DNA from 3 places in the Arthrobacter sp. 001422645 genome. Region 3 is predicted to be linked to each of the others. Evidence: predicted binding sites of a transcription regulator. Region 3 holds the regulator's gene; each other region holds the start of a gene.
The links. Region 3 encodes LexA, which represses DNA repair genes until DNA is damaged. Its sites were predicted from a motif close to TCGAACANNTGTTCGA; they were not measured.
Positions count from the first base shown of each region.

Region 1 (4,480 bases), on a different contig from region 3:
GCGCGGCGCATCGTTGACGGTGACAGCGTTTTCGGCGGTGCCGGACTTGTCGGCGGTCAGCGAGGATGCGTCGTTGGGGACCACCGTGGGCTCGTCAGCGGCGACGACCGGCTCGACGATCTTGGTGACGGCCTGGCGGTGCACCGTGGCGGTGTTGCCCGGGGACAGCTCAAGGAGGACCTTGTTCTCGTCGTCGTTAATCTCGACAATCCGGCCGAACAGGCCAAAACTCGTCATGACCTCGACACCCGGAGCAAACTTCGACTGGAGCTGTACCTGCTGCTGCTGGGTCTTCTTGTTGCGGCGGAACATCATGAAGACGAAGACGCCGAGCATGGCGAACAGCAGGATGGTCATGATGTCGATGCCGCCGCCGGCCTGCGGCTGGGTCTGGGCAGAAATAAGTCCGAACACAGGAATAGTTCCGTTCTGTACTTGCGTAGCTGGTTATACAGCAACGTCCGCTTCGCTTCGGGCTGGCAGGCACTCAGGCCGCGCCGACGGCGGCCGGATGCCGGCCGCGCACAGAAACAAAGACCCGAACGTGCCGAGCGTCATACCAGTCTAAAGGGAAAACGTCACGGAGCGGTGCTATTGACCATTACGGATCCATTCCGGATCCGACTCCCGGCCCAGCACGCCGTCCGCATCCAGGCCGTCTTCCCCGGGCTGGAAGAGCTCCAGCGGGTCCTGCGCGAACACTCCGGGCGGCACCGCGAAGCCGAGGTGCGTCCAGGCCGGGGCGAGTGCGATCCGGCCACGCGGCGTGCGTCCCAGCAGTCCCTCCCTGACGAGGTACGGCTCGGCGACGGTTTCCACGGTTTCGGTCTCTTCGCCGACGGCGATTGCCAAGGTGGACAGCCCAACGGGTCCGCCGCCGAATTTGGTGATGAGGGCCTCGAGGACGGCACGGTCCAGCCGGTCGAGGCCGCGCTTGTCCACCTCATACATGTCCAGCGCAGCGGAGGCTGCCCGGGCATCGATCTGCTCGATCCCGTGCACCAGTGCCCAGTCGCGGACGCGGCGCAAAAGGCGGTTGGCGATGCGGGGTGTGCCCCGGGACCGCCCCGCGATTTCGCTGAACCCGGCGGAGTTGACCTTGAGGTCCAGGAGGCCCGCGGAGCGCCGCAATACGAGTTCCAGTTCGGCGACCGAATAGAACTCCAGGTGTCCGGTGAAGCCGAACCGGTCCCGCAGCGGACCGGGCAGCAGGCCGGCACGGGTCGTGGCGCCGACCAGCGTGAACGGCGGGAGTTCCAGGGGGATGGCGGTCGCACCGGCGCCCTTCCCGACCACGATATCGACCCGGAAGTCCTCCATCGCCATGTAGAGCATTTCCTCGGCCGGCCGGGACATCCGGTGGATCTCGTCGAGGAAGAGGACCTCACCCTCGGAGAGCGAGGACAGGATGGCTGCCAGATCCCCCGCGTGCTGGATGGCGGGTCCACTGCTGATCCGCAGCGGGGCGTTCATCTCTGCGGCAATGATCATGGACAGCGTCGTTTTGCCCAGCCCGGGCGGCCCGGAGAGCAGGACGTGGTCGGCGCTCCGGCCGCGCATGCGGGAGGCCTCCAGGACGAGGGAAAGCTGCTTGCGGACCCGGTGCTGGCCCACAAAATCGTGCAGGTTTTTGGGCCGGAGCGCGGCTTCAATAACCCGTTCCTCCGGCTCCTCTCCCCCGCCGACCAGGGACGGCTCAGCCACGGGCGCCTATCCTGTTCCCGGCGCGGGCACCGTCCTGCCCCAGCCAGCGGAGGGTGGCGCGCAGGATCTCAGCCACGTTGCCCTTCTCGGCCAGCTCGGGCGAGTCCGACAGGGACTTGTCAATGCTGGACGTGGCATCTTTTTCGGACCAGCCCAGGCTGGTCATGGCCGCAACGACCTGCGGTTTCCAGACCGCTTCAGCGGATGCGGCGGGAGCAGCTGTTCCGGCAGCCGTGCCGTGCGGCACCAGCTTGCCGGCCAGTTCCAGCACAATCCGGCCGGCGACCTTGGGCCCGATGCCGGGGACCTTGGTGAAAGCCTTGCCGTCGCCCGAGTGCGCGGCGACGCGGATCGCTTCGGGCTCGTGCACGGCCAGGACCGCCAGCGCGAGGCGGGGGCCAACACCGCTGACGCTCAGCAGGACGTCGAAGACTTCGCGTTCGTCGTCGCTGCCGAACCCGAACAAGGTAAGGGAGTCCTCCCGCACGATCAGGGAGGTGAAGAGCTTCCCCTCCTCCCCGACGCGGAGGCTGCTGAGGGTCTGCGGCGTGGCGTTCACGCTCATGCCGGCGCCGTTGAGGTCGATCACGGCGCTGGACAGGCCGACGTGCGCTACGGTTCCGCGAAGAAAACTGATCAAAGCCGGGCTCCTGGGGTTACAGCTCATTTCAGCCGGGAAGACCCGGCTATCCGAACATATCTACGAATACCCTACCAAGCCGCGCGGCCGCACAGCCGGATATTCAGCGTGTGCGGCGCGCTTTGGCCTCCGCGTCGGCCCACGCCCGCTGGGCCGGAGTCAGTGAGTGGCTGCCGGGGCCGGTGGTGACTGCAGCCTTGTTGGAGGTGCCGCTGCCCGCCCGCCAGGCGTGGGTGATGGCAAGCGCCAGGGCGTCGGCGGCGTCTGCCGGCCTCGGCGGGGCATCGAGCCGGAGGATCTTGGTGACCAGTTTGGTGACGGCGTCCTTGTTGGATGTTCCGCTGCCGGTAACGGCAGCCTTGACCTCGGAAGGGGTGTGCAGCGCCACGGGGATGCCGCGACGCGCGGCGGCGGCGATCACTACGCCGGACGCCTGGGCAACGCCCATCACGGTGCTGACGTTGAGCTGCGAGAAGACGCGTTCGACGGCGAGGACGTGGGGTTCGTACCGGTCCAGCCAGTCGTCGATGGAGGTGGCGATGACCAGCAGGCGCTGGTCCAGGCTTTCCTCCGGGGACGTCCCGACGACGCCGAAGGCCACCATGGTGGCGCGGCGGTTCTTCTCAACGTCCACGACGCCGATCCCGCAGCGGGTGAGGCCCGGATCGACGCCGAGGACGCGAAGTGTCACTCCGCTTCCAGTGCGGCCTGCACTTCGTCGCTGAGGTCGGCGTTGCTGTAGACGTTCTGCACGTCGTCGAGTTCCTCGAGGGCGTCAACAAGCTTCATGAACTTCTTGGCGGCGTCGAGATCCAGCGGCACTTCCATGGACGGGACAAACTCGGCCTCGTCGGTGTCGTAGTCGATACCGGCTTCCTTGAGCGCATCGCGGATGGCCTGCAGGTCGGTCGGTTCAGAGTGGATCTCGAAGGTTTCGCCGTTGTCTTTGACTTCCTCGGCCCCGGCGTCCAGGACGGCCATCAGGACGTCGTCTTCGCTCAGGCCGTTCTTCGGCAGCGAGACAACGCCCTTGCGGGAGAAGAGGTAGCTGACCGAACCAGGATCGGCGATGGTTCCGCCGTTGCGTGAGATGGCGAGACGCACTTCGGAGGCTGCCCGGTTCTTGTTGTCCGTAAGGCATTCGATGAGCAGTGCCGAGCCCTGCGGTCCGCGGCATTCGTACATGATCTCGGTGTAGTCCACCACTTCGCCGGTGAGGCCGGCGCCGCGCTTGATGGCGCGGTCGATGTTGTCAGCGGGGACCGAGGTCTTCTTGGCCTTGGTGACGGCGAGTTCCAGGCTCGGGTTGCCGGCGAGGTCCGGTCCGCCCATGCGTGCGGCGACTTCGATGTTCTTGATCAGCTTGGCGAACGACTTGGCCCGGCGGCTATCGAGGATGGCCTTTTTATGCTTGGTCGTCGCCCATTTGGAGTGGCCTGACATGCTTTACGCTTCTCCTCTGATCATTCGAATAAACAATTCGTGCACGCGCTTCTCCCCCGTCACTTCCGGGTGGAAGGAGGTGGCCAGCAGCTTGCCGGAACGCACAGCAACAATTCTAGCCGTCCCCGCCAGCGCCTCGGGGTGGGACGCCCTGGAGGGTTCCACGACGGCGAGAACCTCCACGGCGTCGCCGACGCGTTCCACCCATGGTCCGCGGATGAAGACCGCGTGGACAGGAGCCACGCCGTTTTCGGTGGCGCTGAAGTCAAGGCCCTTGAAATCGAGGTCCGTCTCGAAGGATTCCCGCTGCCGGCCGAAGGCGTTCCGGCGCACCGTGATGTCCAGCCCGCCGAACGTCTGCTGCGGGTTGCCGGCCAGGTCCTTCGCGGGGTCGGTGATGTTCTCCGCAAGGAGGATCATCCCGGCGCAGGAGCCATAGACCGGCAGTCCCTCGTGGATGCGCCGGCGCAACGGATCGCGGAGCCCGAACGCCCGCGACAGTTTGTCGATGGTGGTCGATTCGCCGCCGGGAATGATGAGGCCGTCGAGTCCGTCGAGTTCGGCCGGGCGGCGGACGCCGATGCCCGTGGCACCGGCGTCTTCCACCGCGTGCAGGTGTTCGCGGAAGTCGCCCTGGAGAGCCAGGACGCCGATCCGCAGCCCTGTTCCCACGCGGGAAGGAGGCACGGAAGT
Region 1 covers NZ_JCBANT010000019.1:14,560-19,039, forward strand. Annotated here, with positions in the region: gene yajC (preprotein translocase subunit YajC) at 1-357, opposite strand, end outside; gene ruvB (Holliday junction branch migration DNA helicase RuvB) at 592-1,704, opposite strand; gene ruvA (Holliday junction branch migration protein RuvA) at 1,697-2,344, opposite strand; gene ruvC (crossover junction endodeoxyribonuclease RuvC) at 2,448-3,035, opposite strand; gene AC6EUH_RS16485 (YebC/PmpR family DNA-binding transcriptional regulator) at 3,032-3,787, opposite strand; gene pdxT (pyridoxal 5'-phosphate synthase glutaminase subunit PdxT) at 3,791-4,480, opposite strand, start outside.
Region 1: a site for LexA is predicted at 2,395-2,410, ahead of ruvA (Holliday junction branch migration protein RuvA). Genes of this name have one in related genera too.

Region 2 (4,480 bases), on a different contig from region 3:
ACCTGCTGGCCGAGTTCGACGCCGGGCTTGAGGAGGAGATCGCGATCCCGCCGTCGTGGAATGTGGCCCCGACGGCGGACGTGCCGATCCTGCTGGAACGGCTGGTGGAGGGGGAGCCGGTCCGGCAACTGCACATTGCCCGTTGGGGACTGGTGCCGTCCTGGGCCAAGGACCCGGGGATCGGCTCGAAGATGATCAACGCCCGCAGTGAGAGTGTGCTGGAAAAGCCGGCCTTCCGGAAGGCCACCCGCGCCCGCCGCTGCGCCGTCCCCGCCGACGGCTACTACGAATGGAAGGGTGAGGGGCGCGGCAAACAGCCCTATTACGTGCACCCGCGCGACGGGCACCCGATTGTGTTCGCGGGGCTCTACGAATGGTGGAAGGACCCGTCCCGGGCGGAGGATGACCCGGGGCGCTGGCTGCTGTCGACGTCGATCATGACCACCGACTCGCCGCCGGAGGGCTACGCCGGCGGAATGCTGGCCGAACTCACGGCCCTGCACGACCGGGTGCCGCTGCCGATGGACCGGGAGACGATGCAGGCGTGGCTGGATCCGCAGGCCGACGATGCCGCCGGACTGGTGGACCTGGTCCGGGCCGGCGCGCACGACGTCGCGGAGGGCTGGACGATCGACGCCGTCGGCACCGCCGTCGGGAACGTCAAGAACGACTCCCCGGAACTGATCGAGCCTGTGGGGAGCTTGTTCTAGCCGGCCGGTATGGCGGTAGCTGGGGGCTGGTGCTACGGGCAACACTGTGGAGAGCTGCAGAGCACATCCGTGCTTTGCAGCTCTCCGCACACCGGCTCGAATAGCGTGCCGCCGTGTACTCCAAGTCACGTTAGTGTCGCCGACGAACACCTCGACAGGGCCTTTATGCCCTTGGCCAAGCGGTGCAGTCCGCATAGTTGCGGTGATGGATCCGACCGGAAGCAACCAGGAAGGGGGATCTGGACTTGAGGACTAGCGATTTTTCGATCCGTGAAGCCGTCCCTAGTGACGCCCCGGACTTTGCCGCGCCGGGGAACTTCACGCATTGAATCTGCATCCGGACTATTGGTCCCGGGGCTTGGGGTCTGTTCTGTTCCTGGCGTCCGTGGAGGGGCTTCGCTCCATGGGGTACCGCCGCGCGTATCTCTGGGTCGCGGACGGCAACAGCCGCGCCATCCGCTTCTACGAAAGGCATGGCTGGTGCCAGGACGGCACGACCAAAGAGGATGCTCGCTTTGACCCGCCGTTGTTGGAGCGCAGGTTGTCTGTGTCCCTTGGTTAGGAACGTCAGAGCGTCACTTTCCCGCCGCCGTCGACCGTCCAGCTGGGGTTGAAGGCAACCTCCCAGCGGTAGCCGTCGGGGTCGGCAAAATAGCCGGTGTAGCCGCCCCAGGGCTGGGTCTTCGGTTCGGCGATGATGGCAGCGCCGGCCGCTTCGGCCTCAGCCATCACCCAGTCGACCTCCGCCGTGCTGCCTAGGTTGTGGCTCAGTGTGATGGTGGGAATGCCGGCCGGGGGATCGGTGGCGGCTTCGGCCTGCATCTGCCCGGCGTCCCAGAGCGAGAGGAGCAGGCCGTGATTGGCCTGGATGAACAGGACCTCGCCCCGGACTTCCCGGTGGACGGGCCAGCCCAGGCCATCTACATAGAAGCTGCGGGAGGCGTCAACACTGCGGACACCCAGTGAAATTAAATCGACTCGTGGCTGCATCATTCGATACTGTCATGCACATGTCCACAAATCACCAAGATGAAAAAGCTGCCAAGGCCGACCGGGAGCAGCTCGCCGCTGTGCGGGTGGCCGTGGACGAGGTGGATGAGCAGATCGTGTCGCTGATCGGCCGCCGCGAGCGCCTGATCCGGATCGCCGGAACCCTCAAGGCCGATAGCGCCGAGGTGAGAGCCCCCGGGCGTGTGGAGCGGGTCATCGAACACGTTCGCGCCACAGCGGAACAGAAAGACATCGACGTCGAACTCATTGAGAAGACCTACCGGGCCATGATCGACGCTTTCATCACGCTTGAGCTGGAAGTCTACAAAGCCAGCTCCTAGGGCGCGGCGGCTTAGAGGGCTTCCTCCACCGGGACGTTCGCCTGGTACTCGCGGCCGTCACAGTCGCTGAAGGCCGTCATGAGGTGCCCTTTGGTCAGGCCCATGATGGTGCTGATGGGAAAGTGACCGGTAATGGTGCTGCCGGAGTGCTCCACACCTTTGAGGTCGAAGTTCTCCTCCGTGCCGTCATGGCTGAAGCAGTAGAAGGACACGGCCTCCCCGTTCATGAACTCGATTCCCATTCGTCGTTGGTGGGAATGATCCGGGGTTGCTGCAACGAGTCCCACCACGTAGGCGCCCTGGCCGGGGATGTTTCCGTCTATATCGAACTTCGCCACCAAGGATGTGTCCTCAGCGGCGATGCTTACGTTCTTCAGAAGTGCGTTATGGGAGCTCATGGATCAATCCTGCTACCTGTGCCTGCGTCCGTCCACCCCTGATCTAGGTTTTGCCCCGGCACCGTCGTAGACTGGAACTATTCGAATACATGTTCGAATGGATGCTGGCTGCTATTGCCAGATTGTTCTGCCAGATTGTTCTGACAGATGGTTCTTACACATGGTGTGGTCCGGGAGGCGCGATGGGCATGTTCAGCGAGTCTGTGGACGTCGCCTGCGCACCCTCCGGCCAGCCCCTGGAGCTCGACTGGGCAGGCCGCCACTACACGGTCTGCGCCGAACCGGTCCGCTGGTATGAGCGGCGCCAATGGTGGGCGGAAGAGCGGCGGGCGCCGCTGGGGAGCGGCCCCGGCCTCGTGGACCACGAAATCTGGCGGGTCCAGGTGCGCCGGGCAGATTCCCCCGACCAGGAAAGCCTCACCCTTGACCTGACCCGGCACGTGGGCAGCGGACGCTGGCGCCTGCTGCGGATCCATGACGCCCTGCTGCCGTCCCGGAAGCCCGAATCGGCATGAGCTTCACCCATCTCCATGTCTCCACGGCCTTCAGCGCCCACTACGGGGTCTCCTGGCCGGAGGAACTGGCCGCCGCTGCGGCCGCGGACGGGGCGACGGCGCTCGCCTGCACGGACCGCGACGGCCTCTACGGGACGGTCAAGCACCTGAAGGCCTGTATGGCGGCCGGGCTGGACCCGGTCGTCGGAGTGGACCTGGCGGTCTTTGACGACGACGGCGACCTCCGCACCCAGGTGGGGGGACGAGTCGTCGTGCTTGCCCACGGGCACAACAACGGCGCCGGCTACCGTGCGCTGTGCCGGCTGATCTCCGATGCGCATGCCCGCACCACGGGCAAGGCCGGGGGAGCGGTGCCCGTCGCCGTCACCCGGGCCGAGCTGGCCTCCCGCACCCTGCACCCTGAAACCCTCAAGCCGGTGTTGACCGTGCTGATCGGACCCGACTCCGACGTCGGACGTGCCATGGGAGGGCGCCGCTACCTGCGCCCCCGCACCCTGTTTAAACGCTGGCTCGACGCCATGCCGCAAGGAACCGTCGCCGCCGAGGTGGTCAGCCAGCTCAGCCCGCCCGGGGAGCCGCTCAGCACCGCCCATGCGGTGCGGATGCTCAAGCTTGCCGCCGAGCACGGGGTTCCCGCCGTGCTGAGCAACGCCGTACGGTACGTGGCTGAGGACGGAGCGGCCACCGCGGATGTGCTGGATTCCGCCCGCACCCTGAAATCGCTGCCCGAACTCTCCGCCGCCCCGCTGCTGCAGCCCAACGGGCAGGCCTGGCTCAAATCCGCGGCGCAGATGCTCCAGCTCGGAAAGGAGATCATGCACGCCGCGGGGTACGGCGCCGCTGACCTGAAAAACCTGATGGCACAGACCGAGGCGCTCGCGGACCGCTGCCGGATGGACCCGGTGACGGACATGGGATGGAAGCAGCCCGTGGTGCCGGAAGCCTCGGTGATCGGCATCGCCGGGGACGCCCTGGTGGAGCTCACCCAGCGCTGCGAGGCCGGCATCGGCAGGCGGTTCCCGGGGATCACGGGCAAACCCGCCCAGGAACTGCGCTCGCGGCTGGAACACGAACTGAGGATTATCGACAGCCTGGGCTTCGCCGCGTACTTCCTGACCGTGGCCGAGGTTTCCCGGATGATTCAGGCCATGGGAGTCCGGGCGGCGGCCCGCGGTTCGGGAGCATCCAGCCTGGTCAACTACCTGATCGACGTCAGCCAGGTGAACCCGCTGCAGCACGACCTCATCTTCGAGCGCTTCCTCTCCCGGGACCGCGCCACCCTGCCGGACATCGACATCGACGTCGAAAGCGCCGAACGGCACAACGTGTACCGGAAGATTTTTGAGCGCTTCGGCTCCGAGCGCGTCACGCTGATGAGCATGCAGAACGGCTACCGCGCTCGCGGTGCCGTGCGCGACGCCGGCCTCGCCCTGGGCATGGAGGAAGGGGAGATCGGTGACATCGCCAAACAGCTGTGGCGGTTCTCGGCCCGGAACTTCCGCGAAGCCCTCGAGGAGAAACCCGAG
Region 2 covers NZ_JCBANT010000019.1:36,326-40,805, reverse strand. Annotated here, with positions in the region: gene AC6EUH_RS16590 (SOS response-associated peptidase) at 1-710, shown strand, start outside; partial or broken gene AC6EUH_RS16585 (GNAT family N-acetyltransferase) at 1,030-1,272, shown strand; gene AC6EUH_RS16580 (VOC family protein) at 1,278-1,700, opposite strand; gene AC6EUH_RS16575 (chorismate mutase) at 1,715-2,041, shown strand; gene AC6EUH_RS16570 (hypothetical protein) at 2,053-2,439, opposite strand; gene AC6EUH_RS16565 (DUF6504 family protein) at 2,622-2,954, shown strand; gene AC6EUH_RS16560 (DNA polymerase III subunit alpha) at 2,951-4,480, shown strand, end outside.
Region 2: a site for LexA is predicted at 2,521-2,536, ahead of AC6EUH_RS16565 (DUF6504 family protein). Genes of this name have one in related genera too.

Region 3 (4,480 bases):
CGGGTCCGCGTTCGAACCGGCGGCCGGGGGTCTGGGCCTGGTGGGACCCGGCGCCCCCAGCTGGACCGGCGTCGACGTCGGATCGCCCTTCGAGTACCCCAAGCAGGGCATTCTCTACGTCGCCAAGCATCTGCCCAAGCCCGGCCGCGGCACGTCCCCGGAGGCGCTCGATGAGCTCGAGAAGCTGATCCGGGCCTCCGGCGGCGGGGCCCTGTGCCTGTTCTCCTCCCGGCGCGCCGCCGAGGATGCCGCCGAGGCCCTGCGTCCCCGGCTGGACATGTCCATCCTCTGTCAGGGGGATTCGACCATGACGGCGCTGGTGAAGCAGTTCGCCGACGAACCGGACACCTGCCTGTTTGGCACCATGTCCCTGTGGCAGGGCGTCGACGTGCCGGGGACCTCCTGCCGCCTCGTGGTGATTGACCGGATTCCGTTCCCGCGGCCCGACGATCCCCTGATGACGGCGCGGTCCCGGGCGGTGGCCCAGGCCGGCGGGAACGGCTTTATGAGTGTGTCCGCGACCCACGCCGCCATCCGGCTGGCCCAGGGCGCCGGCCGGCTGATCCGCACAACAACGGACAAGGGAGTGGTGGCGGTGCTGGATTCCCGGCTGTCCACCGAGCGGTACGGGGGATTCCTCCGGGCCGCGTTGCCGCCGTTCTGGCCCACTACCGACCCCACGGTCGCCCTCGCGGCCCTGGAGCGGCTCGCGAAGGGGTAGGGCAGCCCATCACGTGACCGAGGGCCGGAGCGGGGCAGGAGCGGGCCGGCAGGTTTTTCGCTCAGGTCTGCCCCGGCCGGGGCTCTGACGTTCCTGCCCGGCTGCTGCCGTCTGCGGCCGCCCGGCTCCCACGACATGCGCGGAATTCCGGGACGTTGCTGCCGCTGTGGCGCCAGCAACTGGGAGGGAACGTGAAAGGCCCCGCCCGACGTGACATGGTCAACGCCGGCGGGGCCTTCTTCGAAAGGGCTGTGGAGGGCGGTTCCTAAAGCGAACGCAACACGGAGACGACTTTGCCCATAATGACGGCGTGGTCGCCGAGGATGGGCTCGTACTGCGTATTCTGCGGCAGCAGCCACGTGTGGCCGTCGCGCTGACGGAAGGTCTTGACTGTTGCCTCGTCGTCCAGCAGGGCGGCCACAATGTCACCGTTGACGGCATCGCCCTGCCGGCGCACCACCACCCAGTCGCCGTCGCAGATGGCTGCGTCGATCATCGAGTCACCCGCGACCTTGAGCATAAAGAGCTCGCCGTGGCCCACCAGTTGGCGGGGAAGGGGCATCACGTCCTCCACGACCTGGTCGGCCAGGATTGGTCCGCCCGCCGCGATGCGGCCCACCAGCGGCACCATGGCTGTGTCGGTGGCGCTGGCCAGCTCCGAAACGGACAGGCCGCCTACGGCGCGCAGACCGCTGGACTTCTCAACCCCTGAAATCTTCGCGGCTCCCTCATCAAGGGTCAGCGGCATCAGGACTTCCATGGCGCGGGGGCGTTTGGGGTCGCGCCGCAGGTAGCCGAGTTTTTCCAGCTGCGACAGCTGGTGGGTCACGCTGGAGAGGCTGGCCAGTCCGACGGTATCGCCGATCTCGCGCATGGACGGCGGGTAGCCGTTGTCCGTCACGGAGCGCTGGATGGTTTCCAGGATCTTCTTTTGCCGGACGGTGAGGCTCTTGGGTGGCCGGGCTGCCTGCGGGCCCCGCTGGGTGGCCCTGCCGCCAGTGGCTTGTGCTGCCATGTTCGCCAACGCCTTTCCGTTCCGCCCGGCCGCCCGTGGCTGCAGCTGCCGGGAACTTCCGGCCTGAAATGTCAGACCCTGCTGATCAACTGCAGAAGTGGTTGTTCTTTGCATCAAACGTAGGCCAGCCGCACTGCTTTTTCAAACATTTGTTCTAGCGAGTCTCGACAATGTTCGTCAATAAGTGCTAAAACAGAACCAGCAAGATTCGAATATGTGTTCTAGTTTTGTACGACTCGGGTCGAACGGTGTGTTCGGTTCTTTGTTCGAAGGTATGGCCGGTTGGCGGCGGGTACGTGGAGTACGCCGGGCGGCACAGTATGGTCCAGGAGGGCTCAGTTCATGTCAGCAACAAGCGCGTTTCACGACACTTTCGGCCGCGACGCATTCGGCGACTACGGCCGGCCCGGGGGCGGTTCCCCCGTCGGCGGGCCGAGCCGTATGAGCCTGCAGAGTCCTATGAGAGGGCAGGCCCGTAAAAGCCAGACCCGCCACGCTGTCCAGGACGGGACCACAGGAGCCGCGCAGCCGGCAAAGCAGCAGTCGGCAAAGCCGGCGCCGCTGCGGCTTACCCGGCGGGGGCGCTTTGTCTTCATCGCGATGCCGCTGATCCTGCTGGCCGCACTGGTCCTCTCCTTCAGTGGTTTCCTCAACGCCCCCGCCAAGGCGGCGGAGTCCGCCGCCGAACTTTCCCTGACGCCCACTGTCACCGTCACGGTGCAGCCCGGTGAGTCATTGTGGGCCATCGCCGAGGCCGTCGCCCCGGAGCGCGATCCCCGTGACGTCGTCTCGGACATCATGCAGCTGAACAACCTGGAAGCCGCCCGCGTCGTTCCGGGCCAGGCGCTTTTCATTCCGTCCAACTAGCACCGCCGGACCCGCGCGTTCCGGGGCGCGCGACGGCCCCCACGGCCGATATAGGGCCCGTGGCCTTGGCTACCCGCCTGCCCTGCGGCGTCACAGATTCGGAGCCCGTGACGATCTCACTTAAACTGGTGAAGTGACTGACCAGTTAGAGCGACTGAACCGACTTCCCCTCCGGACGAACCTCCGGGGCCTGACGCCGTACGGGGCGCCCCAGCTGGACGTTCCGATCCTGCTCAACGTCAACGAGAACACACATGGCGTCCCGGCGGACGTCCGCGCCGCCATCTCCGAGGCCGTCACGATCGCCGCCGCCGGACTGAATCGCTATCCGGACCGCGAATTCACGGAACTGCGCGAGGCGCTGGCCGAATATCTTGGGCACGGACTGGGCGCGGACAACATCTGGGCGGCCAACGGATCCAACGAGGTGCTCCAGCAGATCCTCCAGGCCTTCGGCGGCCCGGGACGCACTGCGCTCGGCTTCCCTCCCACGTACTCCATGTACCCGCTGCTGGCCTCAGGCACGGACACCGGATACATCGTCGGGGTCCGCGCCGACGACTACGGACTCAGCGCCGAATCAGCCGCCCGCCAGGTCCGCGAACTCCAGCCGAACATCGTCTTCCTGTGCTCCCCGAACAACCCCACCGGCACCGGCCTGGGCCTGGACGTCGTGGAAGCCGTCTACGAGGCGGGCGAGGCCAGCCAGACCATCGTGATCGTCGACGAGGCGTACCACGAGTTCGCCCACGACGGGACGCCCAGCGCGCTTACCCTGCTGCCCGGCCGGGAGCGGCTGATCGTCTCGCGCACCATGAGCAAGGCCTTTGCCCTGGCCGGCGCCCGGGTCGGCTACATGGCGGCAGCGCCGGAGGTCACCGACGCCCTGCGCCTTGTCCGGCTTCCGTACCACCTCTCCGCCATCACCCAGGCCACCGCCCTGGCCGCCCTGCACCACCGGGTCGCGCTGATGGCCGATGTCGAGGACATCAAACGCCAGCGGGACCGGATCGTGTCCGAACTGCAGCGCATGGGCCTCAAGCCGGCTGCGTCTGACTCGAACTACGTCTTCTTCGGCGGCCTGGACAACCCGCACGAGGTCTGGCAGGGCCTGCTGGATGCCGGTGTGCTGATCCGGGACGTCGGAATTGCCGGGCACCTGCGCGTCACGGCCGGGACTGAGACGGAAACCACAGCGTTCCTCGAAGCCCTCGAACGGATCCTGGCCGGCCGCGCAGTGCAGCCCGCCTAGACTTAACCCAGGACATCCACACTGCCTGGCTGCCGGGCACCGTCGTCATCCAAAGGACACCCACATGAGCAACACCGGAGCAACGCCTGCCGAGGGCCGGACCGCACGCATGGAGCGGACCACCAGCGAGTCATCCGTGCTGGTCGAGATCAACCTGGACGGCACCGGCGTCTCGGACATCAGCACCTCGGTCCCGTTTTACGACCACATGCTGACGGCGCTTAGCAAGCACTCCCTGATCGATATGACGGTCAAGGCCACGGGCGATACCCACATTGACGTCCACCACACGGTCGAGGACGTTGCCATCACCTTCGGCGAGGTCCTGCGCACCGCGCTCGGCAACAAGGCCGGCATCCGCCGGTTCGGCGAAGCCACGGTCCCCCTGGACGAGGCCCTCGCGCAGGCCGTCGTCGACGTCTCCGGCCGCCCCTACCTGGTGCACGGCGGGGAGCCTGCAGGCCAGGAATACCACCTGATCGGCGGACACTTCACCGGGTCCCTGACCCGCCACGTCTTCGAGGCAATCACCCTGCACGCCGGCATCTGCCTGCACATGAACGTCACCGCCGGCCGGGACCCGCACCACATTGTCGAGGCCCAGTTCAAGGCCTTCGCCCGCGCC
Region 3 covers NZ_JCBANT010000003.1:212,908-217,387, forward strand. Annotated here, with positions in the region: gene AC6EUH_RS06040 (ATP-dependent DNA helicase) at 1-721, shown strand, start outside; gene lexA (transcriptional repressor LexA) at 987-1,736, opposite strand; gene AC6EUH_RS06050 (LysM peptidoglycan-binding domain-containing protein) at 2,079-2,603, shown strand; gene AC6EUH_RS06055 (histidinol-phosphate transaminase) at 2,737-3,855, shown strand; gene hisB (imidazoleglycerol-phosphate dehydratase HisB) at 3,920-4,480, shown strand, end outside.